DNA from 2 places in the Polycladomyces abyssicola genome. Region 1 is predicted to be linked to the other one. Evidence: a T-box and tRNA genes for the amino acid it is inferred to sense, from the RefSeq annotation. Region 1 holds a T-box; the other holds one or more tRNA genes.
What was found. A T-box is a leader RNA that pairs with one kind of tRNA and senses whether it is charged. The one in region 1 lies ahead of KI215_RS05235 (valine--tRNA ligase), so its partner is inferred to be a tRNA-Val.

Region 1 (4,948 bases):
TTCTTTGGCAAAATAACAAATCGCTAGCAACGTCCAAAATTCAAACGGCGAAGGTTGTCCGACGCCGGATCGGATCATTTCCTCGACAACGGGCTTCAGCTCGTTGGCCCAGCGTACGAAGGATTCCTCCGGGATGTTTTCTCCGTCGAAACGAATGCGCTCGCTCCAATGCATCAGATATGGAGACGTAAACATCCCCACCGGATAACCGGCCTGTTCAAGTACCTTGGCGATCATCGCAGCCGTTGAGCCTTTGCCATTGGTCCCGGCGATATGAATCCATTTCATCCGCCGTTCCGGGTGTCCCAACCGGTCCAGCGCCCATTCCATCCGATCCAACCCCGGTTGAATCGCTTGCACGCACGTTTCATCCATCCAACGAAACACGTCTTCAGCGGTGACAAACCGTTGATCCATCCTGACCGTTCCCTTCCGTCGACAACTCTATAGTTGGGAGTGAAAGGGCAGGGGGAGTCCTACCCTTTCAACTCGTTCAACCGTGCCAATACCTTTTCGCGTTTCTCGCGATACTCTTCCCCTTTACGCCGCTCTTCTTCCACGACGTGCTTCGGTGCCTTGGTCACAAATCCCTGATTGGACAATTTTTTCTCCACACGGGCCACTTCGGCATCCAGCTTTTTCAGCTCTGCTTCCAGACGGGCGATCGTTTGGTCGATATCGATCAAGCCCGCCAGCGGCACGAATACTTCCGCACCGGTGACAACCGCGGTCATCGCTTTGTCCGGGCGGGTGACGTCTTCCCCGACCGTGACCTGTTCTGCTCCGCACAGCCGGCGAATGGCCGCTTCGTTTTGCCCGATCGCGGACAATACCTCGGCGTCGGCGCGAATCAGGAGTTCCACTTGCTGTTTGACCGGCACTTCCATCTCCGCCCGGATGTTGCGCACCGAACGGATGATCTCGATCAGCACCTTCATATCCCGCACCGCTTCTGGCGCTTCCCACTCCGCAGACGGTTTCGGCCACTCGGCCACCGTGATACTCCGGCCAGCCGTCGGCAGGTGCTGCCAGATCTCCTCCGTCACAAACGGCATAAACGGATGCAGCAGGCGCAACGATTGATCCAGCACATACGCCAGCACGGAGCGTGTTACCCGTTTGGCTTGTTCGTCTTCTCCGTACAGCGGGAGTTTGGCAAACTCGATATACCAGTCGCACAACTCGTCCCAGATAAAATTGTAAAGGACACGCCCCACTTCGCCAAACTCATAACGTTCCAACAGGCGGGTCGCTTCTTCAATGGTTTCATTCAGCCGGTGCAAAATCCAGCGATCCGCCGTGGAGAACGGGCCGGTCAGCTTCAATTCTTCTGCCGAAACGCCATCCAGATGCATCAGAGCAAACCGGGACGCGTTCCAGATCTTGTTGGCAAAGTTCCGCGCCGATTCCACGCGCTCCCAACGGAAGCGTTGGTCGTTGCCAGGCGTACATCCGGTGGCCAGCATAAACCGCATCGCATCGGCACCATACTTGTCGATCACTTCCATCGGATCGACGCCGTTCCCGAGTGACTTGGACATTTTGCGCCCTTCGGCATCCCGCACCAGACCAGTGATCAACACGTCGCGGAACGGTTTTTGTCCCGTAAATTCCAACGCGGTAAAGATCATGCGGGCCACCCAGAAGTAGATGATGTCATACCCGGTGACCAATACATCCGTCGGGAAATAGCGCTTCAAGTCTTCGGTCTCATCCGGCCACCCCAATGTGGAGAACGGCCACAGCCCTGAACTGAACCAGGTATCCAATACGTCCGGGTCCTGCTCCAGATTCCGGCTGCCGCATTTTGGACAGGTTTCCGGCTCTTCGCGCGCCACGGTCATTTCACCGCAGTCACCGCAATACCAAGCCGGGATGCGGTGACCCCACCACAATTGCCGCGAAATGCACCAGTCGCGCACATTTTCGATCCAGTGTAGATAAATCTTTTCAAACCGCTCCGGCACGAACCGGACCCCTTGACCCGATCGGGTTTGTTCGATGGCCCGTTCGGCGAGCGGTTTCATCCGCACAAACCATTGCGTGGACAGATACGGTTCCACCACCGCGCCGGAACGTTCGCTGTGCCCGACGGAATGCACGTGTTCTTCGATATGAACGAGTACGCCCTGCTCCTGCAAATCCTGAACGATGCGCTTCCGGCACTCGAACCGGTCCAACCCTTGATAGGGTCCCGCGTTTTCGTTCATCTTGCCTGTCTCGTCCATCACCAACACCTGCGGCAGGTTGTGACGCTGCCCGATCTCGAAATCGTTGGGATCGTGTGCCGGTGTGATTTTCACTGCACCGGAGCCGAACGACGGATCCACGTATTCATCGGCGATGATCGGGATTTCCCGGCCAATGATGGGCAGGATCACGGTTTTTCCGATCAGGTGCTGGTAACGTTCATCTTCCGGGTGAACCGCCACGGCCGTATCACCCAGCATCGTCTCCGGACGCGTCGTGGCCACTTGAATATATCCCGTACCGTCTTTGAGCGGGTACCGCATGTGATAAAGCGCACCCTTCACTTCTTTATGGATCACTTCGATATCCGAGAGCGCGGTGCGCGCGACCGGGTCCCAGTTGATGATGTATTTGCCGCGATAGATCAACCCTTTTTCATACAAACGCACAAAAACTTCCCGCACCGCACGGGACAACCCTTCATCCAAGGTGAAACGCTCACGCGAGTAGTCCAGCGACAGCCCCATCTTCCGCCATTGATCGCGGATGATCTGCGCATAATGATGCTTCCATTCCCACACTTTCTCCAGGAATTTCTCCCTGCCCAGATCGTGACGGCTGATGCCTTCTTCCCGGAGCATCGCTTCCACCCTGGCCTGGGTGGCGATCCCCGCGTGGTCCATGCCGGGCAACCACAGTGCGTCATAGCCCTGCATGCGTTTGAAGCGAATCAATACGTCCTGCAGCGTATTGTTGAGCGCGTGCCCGATGTGCAAATTCCCCGTTACGTTGGGCGGGGGAATCACGATGGTAAACGGCTGTTTGTCCGAATCGGCATCCGCGCGGAAAAAGCCGCCCTCCAACCAATAATCGTACCACTTTTCCTCCGCCGCCTTGGGATCATAGGTCGGCGGCAATGATGCTTTTGGTTGATCGGCCATGCTCTAACCCTCCTTACTTTCCAAAACAAAATAACTCCTTCCATCGCAAAGGACGGAAGGAGTTGTTTCCGCGGTACCACCTTTGTTCGCCCGTCTTTGAGAACGGACGCCCTCAGCTCCCGTATCGTGGGAAAACGGTTCGGCTTACTGCCGGTCGGGTTCAGCCGAACAGCTCCAGGGGGACGTTCACCGGCTCCGCCTTGGGAAACCTTCCAGCCTTAGGGTTTCCCTCTCTTGAAGGCGAACAACCGACTACTCTTCCCTGTCATCGCCGCTTGGTATCAGTTGTAAGTCGTCTTCTGCAGTATGACTCTCTCTCGTCATCTTATTCTACAATGCCCGGGACGGACACGTCAAATCCACATAAATCCCCGAACACGTAAGTGTCCGGGGATTTAGAATGAATCAATAAAAAAGACAAGTCCAAAAGCGACATTACCGAACCATGCCAAACGCCCGCTCGACACTTTCCATCATCAGACTAGGATTGGCGAGAAACGCCAACAACAACACCGTACACAACAACATCACACTGAGAAAGAGGATAAACAATACCCCGCGATAGGCACTTTTGACCATCGACTTGACCACACTCAATCCGAAAACCCCCTTTGGTTTCCCTGACGACGAATTTCTCTCTTATATTTTGTTCTTTTCCGCTCGTATTGTCCAGCCATGAATACAAAAACGGGCGAAAAAAGAAATGCCCACACACGGGGACAATTTCTGCATATAATTTGACTGAAGGAAACTTTTTTACCGCAAGGAAAATATATTGATCTATGCCAATATGAAAGCAGGGAACTCCATGTTTCGCGCGAGTCTATGGATACTGGCATTGGCGTTGCCCATCAAAGCATGCGAGATGTGTTTGCAAAAATGGCTGCGACGGAGTCATCGGCGATGAGAGGAAAACAGGAAAACGTACAATCCTGATGATTGTAGTTTGATAAAAAATGAAATACGGGTACGATTGTACCCGTAGAGACTGCTTACTGATCATACTGTATTATCTTTTTTGGGATCGAATGCGGACAGCCTCGGTCTTTCGCGTTTTGCTCCCATTCCCCTTATTACCCAGCCAAAGCGTACGGATCAGCGACTGCAACCATCTGAGATGGCCAATCTCCTCTTCCCAGCGACGAATCGCGATCGTCTCCTCAATCCGATCCGGCATCTCATAATAGCGGGTAAGCAATCGAAGTGGCCGCTCGGGATATGCCAAATAGAGGGCCAGCAGTTTTTTTTCCTTGCCGCTCAGCTTCCATCCCTCTTCATAACGGGCGAGGTAGAATTGCGGCTCTTTCTCGTGATCCAATTGCCGGGAAAACCGACGGAAAAACGCCCCCAGATCGCGAACTGGACTGTCGACTGCCGCATGGTCCCAGTCAATCCACACCCATCCGTCGTCTTTTTTCAACAGGTTGCTGGGATGGATCCGACTGTGACACAAAGTATATCGCGGTGCGATCCCCTTATCCGACTGTATGAATTTTTCCATCCCTTTCACCGCAAAACGAAGCGCCTGTTCCACATATTCCGCATCATTCGCAAAAGCATGATCAAATGGGGAACGAAACGTTCGGCTCTCCAGTACTTCACGGTATTCGGCCAATTTCCCCAACTTGTCCTCCCATACCTGCAAGCGTTCGGCATTGATGCTCTGCTTCCGATCCGATTGTTTCCCAACAACCGGGAACGCCGAGTGGTGAACGTGTGCCAACATGGTCGGCAATTCCTCGATGGGGATCGTTTCCCGCAGGCCAGCGTCACTTTCCACCCACGGAGTGGCGTACCAAACCGCGTCTTCTGACTGG
Region 2 (4,948 bases), 1.0 Mb from region 1:
AGCCAACGGTATCGATCACAGCCCTGTCGATCCCCATTCACTGGATGAAAATAAATCGATCGGACATCAGTTCACCTTGCCCCGGGATTATGAAACTGAGTCGGATATTCGCGTCGTCTTGCGGGAGCTGGCGGAGGAAGTTGCCAGTCGGGTGCGCCGGGCAGGTGCCACCGGACGAACGGTGTCACTCACCTTGAAGGGGATGGATTTCACTTCCATTCACCGCTCGTATACCCTGCCGGAACCCACCAATATCGGGCGGGTGATTTTTGAAGGAGCCTTGCATCTGCTCCACCGGCATTGGAACCATACTCCCATTCGGCTGGTTGGGATCAGCTTGGGAAACTTGGAACCGGCGCGCAACCTGCAGCTGGACCTGTTCGGGCGTACGGCCAAAGACCAACAGCTGGCCGATGCGATCGACCACATTCGGGAACGGTTCGGCACGACGAGTATTTTGTACGCCCGTTCACTCACGCCCGCCAGTGTTTTCTACGACCGCGCGGGCAAAATCGGTGGCCACCGCAAATAAAAAAAGCGCACCCTTCTCCATTGCGGGTGCAGTTCAGGATCGAAATTGACTTATGATTAGCCGTATCTCACTTTTCGGTTCTTCACTCACTCCATCCGAATACCTCAACCCGCGCCCAGCAACGTATAGGCACCCAATGCGAATCCCGTACCCAACACAGCTCCCATCACCACGTCCGTGGGGTAATGGAGCGCAAGATACATCCGGGAAAGACCGATCAGACAGGCCAACGGCAACCAAATCACTGCCGACCATGGCACATGGAGCACAAACACGGTGGCGATGGAAAATGCGGCCGTCGTGTGCCCGGAAGGAAAGGAATAGTCCGTCAAGGCATCAGGAAACGCATACAACTCACTCAATCGCAAATGAGGCCGGATGCGGGGAAGATAATGTTTGCAGACCCGTACGGCCAAATGACTGCCCGCCAGTGCAGCGAACCCCTCTACCGCCCATTGCTTTATCGGAGAGGAAGTAAACAACCACCAAACAACCAAAAACGTGATCGTGCAAAATGCACCGCCCAAATGGGTCAACCGGCACATCAACCAGTCCATCACCCGAGACTTCCACTGGCGGTTGACATAACATACCAACCAAACATCCATCCGCTGAATCCGATGGACCAGACGTTGCATCTATCGCCCAACCCCCGTCAAGCGTCTTCCTATTCAGCCTAAACGACACAGATGAAGAAATGATGAACAACATGTGAACATTTTATGGAGCCTAGATTCAGTGGTTGAACACGTGCTCCAAGATGTACCGGCGCTCAGCCGGCGTGAAATACTTCCAAAACCAGTCCCCGTAAATCAAGAGATCCAGATGCAGGTGAAGATCGTTGCCGTTGTGTTCCACTCCCGAATACGTGCCCGAATTGCCGACATAGCCGATCAGTTGACCTTTTTTCACGTGTTGTCCTACGTAGAGGCCATCCGCAATCCGGCTCAAATGCGCATAACGGGACATCACACCTTTGTCATGCTGAATCCAAACCGTCCGGCCCCGCATTTTATCCAAAATGTACTGAGGTGTCTGCCCATTATTTTTCTCACCGATCCGCAACAATCGATCCCGCTCGGTATCGGACATTTCTCGATAATCCTTGTCCGCCCTGACCACGATTCCGTCCGCCACTGCGTAGACAGGGGTCCGGGAATCGATCTTCACCCCGCACGCATAACCGTACCAGTCGATCCCTTCGTGTACGCCGTGACGATACTCTCGCGGCGCCCCCGGCAAATGCGATTCGCGCTCACTCACTTTGGCTCCCCGGATGGGTGTTTGCAGGAAGGACAAATATCGAACCATTTGGTCGGGCGAAAACGATGCGCTCGGATCTTTCATCGGAGCCGATTGAACCGGCACCGCATCCCTTACACTGATCCAAGCAGCGGTTCGTTGGAAGCGGATGGTTTTTCCCAAGCCCTCCTTCAGAGCGGACGAGGGAATCCACACCTCATTTCCCCACACTTCGGGCCGCTCCGTCATCGGCAGGTAGATTCCGTTGCGGTTCAACACAGGTGCTGATCGCAACATCTCCAAAACCGTATTGCCTTCACGGATGGTGATGATGCCTTCCTTGGCTTGATAAGAGACTTGAATATGTAGCCGTTTCAGGTCGTTCAAACGAAAATAGACCGTTCCATTCACTGACCGGAACGGCAGAGCGACTTCGGAGGAGGAGCGGTTGGCTTTGGAAGCGGGTAAACGAAATATCGAGGAATGTTCTTCCGCCTGTTGATGCCATTCCCGCAACCATGAACGCCACCCAACTTCGTCCCCCTGCTGTGTGAACACGATCAACAACACCGCCAACAATGAGGCTGCGATGAGGACGATTGGTCTTCCCATGACGGTCTCCCTCTACTGTATTCAAAAGATCCCCTGCATGGACAATCCCATTGTATCACAGGACTCGCCCCTACCATCAAGAACGGGGAATTTTTTCACATAATAGAAAAAACACCTCTATACGAGGTGTTTTTGGTGGGCAGTATAGGAATCGAACCTACGACCTCTTCCGTGTCAAGGAAGCGCTCTCCCTCTGAGCTAACTGCCCAAGTGAAAGTATTCATACTGGTGGGCCCAACAGGACTCGAACCTGTGACCAATCGGTTATGAGCCGACCGCTCTACCAACTGAGCTATAGGCCCATTGAAAGATGGCGGAGCTGACGGGACTCGAACCCGCGACCTCCGGCGTGACAGGCCGGCGTGAACTCCAACTTCACCACAGCTCCATACTTGGTTGCGGGGGCAGGACTTGAACCTGCGACCTTCGGGTTATGAGCCCGACGAGCTACCAACTGCTCCACCCCGCGTCATCTTTTCGTTTATGTCGTTTTCGCTGACGACAACTATAACTATACAACAGGTTCGAGAGGAATGCAAGAGGTTTTTTTATTTTTTTTTCCGAACCTCAGTTCTGTCCCACAAGTAACGTACACCGTAACGACCGCGCCTCGATTGAAACACTTCAACCTCGGCAGGGCTGTCATAGCCGTAGACCCACCAATCCTCCTGGATGCGGGCAGCCAAACAGCGTGCCTGAAAACGCGTATCATACAATTTGGCCCAATAAATCCAGCAAGACATCGGTGTTCCCTCCTGCGGAAGAGTTTCTTCAGGTATTGTGCCTAAACCAGGCTCCATTCATGCCAGGCGGGCTAAGGCACATTTTTTCCGCGAAGGATACGAAGACTCGTCTTGGCGCATAAGATATAGCACAAACGGTTCCCCCGTTTGTTTAGGCCATCTGATCTGCCATTGGACAGATGTTCCCTCCTCTAATCAACCCGGGTGCCAGGCGGCGCTTGGGTCTTTTTGATTCCGAACAAAAAAGCCCCGCGCTTTTTCACGCGGAGCAAGACTCTGATATCTACTTGGATGGTGACACAAACGCTTTTTCCTCTTCATCACGCAGCCGGTGCGCCAGGCGGCTGGATGCGGCGGCCGCCACACTGGCGACCAAATCGTCAATAAATGTGTGGACAGGACCAGATCCATCTTTTTTCGTATCCAGTTGTTTGATCAATCCGATTTTTTGTTTGTCGAGATGGCCAAAAGTGGTGACAGCGATACTTCCATATCCCAACACCGACCCAAGGGCCAGTGTTTCATCGCATCCAAACAATCCCTCATCTGTTCTCACCAAGGTTTGAAGGGGTTCTGACAACATCCCCTTTTCCGCCAAAATATCTAATTCAGTTCCAACAAGAATGGCATGCTGGATCTCCCGTTTTTCCAATACGGCCTGTACGCTTTCCACGCACAGATCGATCGTCAGGTTTTCATTGTAGGGAGCTTGCATCTGATATACTATTTCGGCAATCCCTTCGATGGTAACGCCGCGTTGCTGCAGCCGTTCCATCACTGCCTGTTTCACTTCACGACTGTGAACACGCTTCACGATCCGGTTCCCTCCTCTCCTTCTCCCTCACGGGAGCCTATGTTCATGATAACACACACCGTGATCAACGTGTACGCGCGAAACCTTTCTTTCGCACGTCCTTTATTATCAGCAGGAAAAGGGGGTATAATGGATATACATCGTGTTGCATGTTCACTTGCCTCTTTATTCGTGCGAAATTTCGGAAAGAAATTCGCCTTCATCTACTGCAGACGGTAGACAGCTCCTGCAAATTTGTCAAAAGGAGGGAGTTTGAATGAAATACGGCATTGCAATATTCCCGCAAAAACACGTCCAAGATTTTGCCAACTCCTACCGGAAGCGATATGACCCGCACTATACACTCATCCCACCGCACATCACGTTAAAAGAAGCGTTTGAAATGGATGAGGCCAATCTGGATAAGGCGGTCGACCATCTGGAAAAGGTGGCAAGAGAGTCTCAGCCTTTCGAAATTTGTTTTCATAAAGTGAGTTGCTTCCATCCGACAAACAACGTCATCTATTTAGCTGTGAAGAATGATCAACCGCTCCGCACACTGCATGAAAAAATCAACTCCGGTATACTGTATCACCCCCATCGCTATCCGTTCACCCCTCATTTGACCATCGGGCAAAATATGTCCACAGACGAATTGCATGATGTTTATGGAAGTCTGCGGATGCGCTCATTGAATCTTCATACGGAAGTGGACCGTTTTCACCTGTTGTATCAGCTTGAAAACGGTTCCTGGAGCGTCTATCAAAGCTTTCTATTTAAAGGGTAGTTGTTTGAAGGAGCAAGCGACACCTTCCACGGTAGCGAACCTGCGATTTCAGAGCGTTTTCCCTCTTGCTGCTGTTTTGCAAGCGCAAAGGTCGCTCGTGGGAAAACGCCACCCTTTTGAGAGAAGCGGGTCCGAACTTCCCGTCGAGTGCGGAGCGGAGACGGGAAATCGGATCCCGAGGACTTTTGTCAACAACCTGACAGGGCGGATGCCCTGTTTTTTCTTTCTTTATCTGATTT

Region 2: it has a tRNA-Val gene. The T-box ahead of KI215_RS05235 (valine--tRNA ligase) is inferred to sense a tRNA for this amino acid. The anticodon was not compared.

Annotation. Positions count from the first base shown of each region.
Region 1 is NZ_AP024601.1:1,039,892-1,044,839, reverse strand. It holds gene KI215_RS05240 (bifunctional folylpolyglutamate synthase/dihydrofolate synthase) at 1-417, opposite strand, end outside; gene KI215_RS05235 (valine--tRNA ligase) at 477-3,131, opposite strand; T-box leader at 3,177-3,409, opposite strand; gene KI215_RS05230 (hypothetical protein) at 3,567-3,728, opposite strand; gene KI215_RS05225 (phosphotransferase) at 4,141-4,948, opposite strand, start outside.
Region 2 is NZ_AP024601.1:2,064,605-2,069,552, forward strand. It holds gene dinB (DNA polymerase IV) at 1-532, shown strand, start outside; gene KI215_RS10345 (phosphatase PAP2 family protein) at 637-1,170, opposite strand; gene KI215_RS10350 (peptidoglycan DD-metalloendopeptidase family protein) at 1,268-2,386, opposite strand; tRNA gene KI215_RS10355 (tRNA-Val) at 2,520-2,594, opposite strand; tRNA gene KI215_RS10360 (tRNA-Ile) at 2,613-2,688, opposite strand; tRNA gene KI215_RS10365 (tRNA-Asp) at 2,698-2,774, opposite strand; tRNA gene KI215_RS10370 (tRNA-Met) at 2,780-2,855, opposite strand; gene KI215_RS10375 (hypothetical protein) at 2,935-3,129, opposite strand; gene KI215_RS10380 (phosphatidylglycerophosphatase A family protein) at 3,413-3,943, opposite strand; gene KI215_RS10385 (YjcG family protein) at 4,200-4,709, shown strand.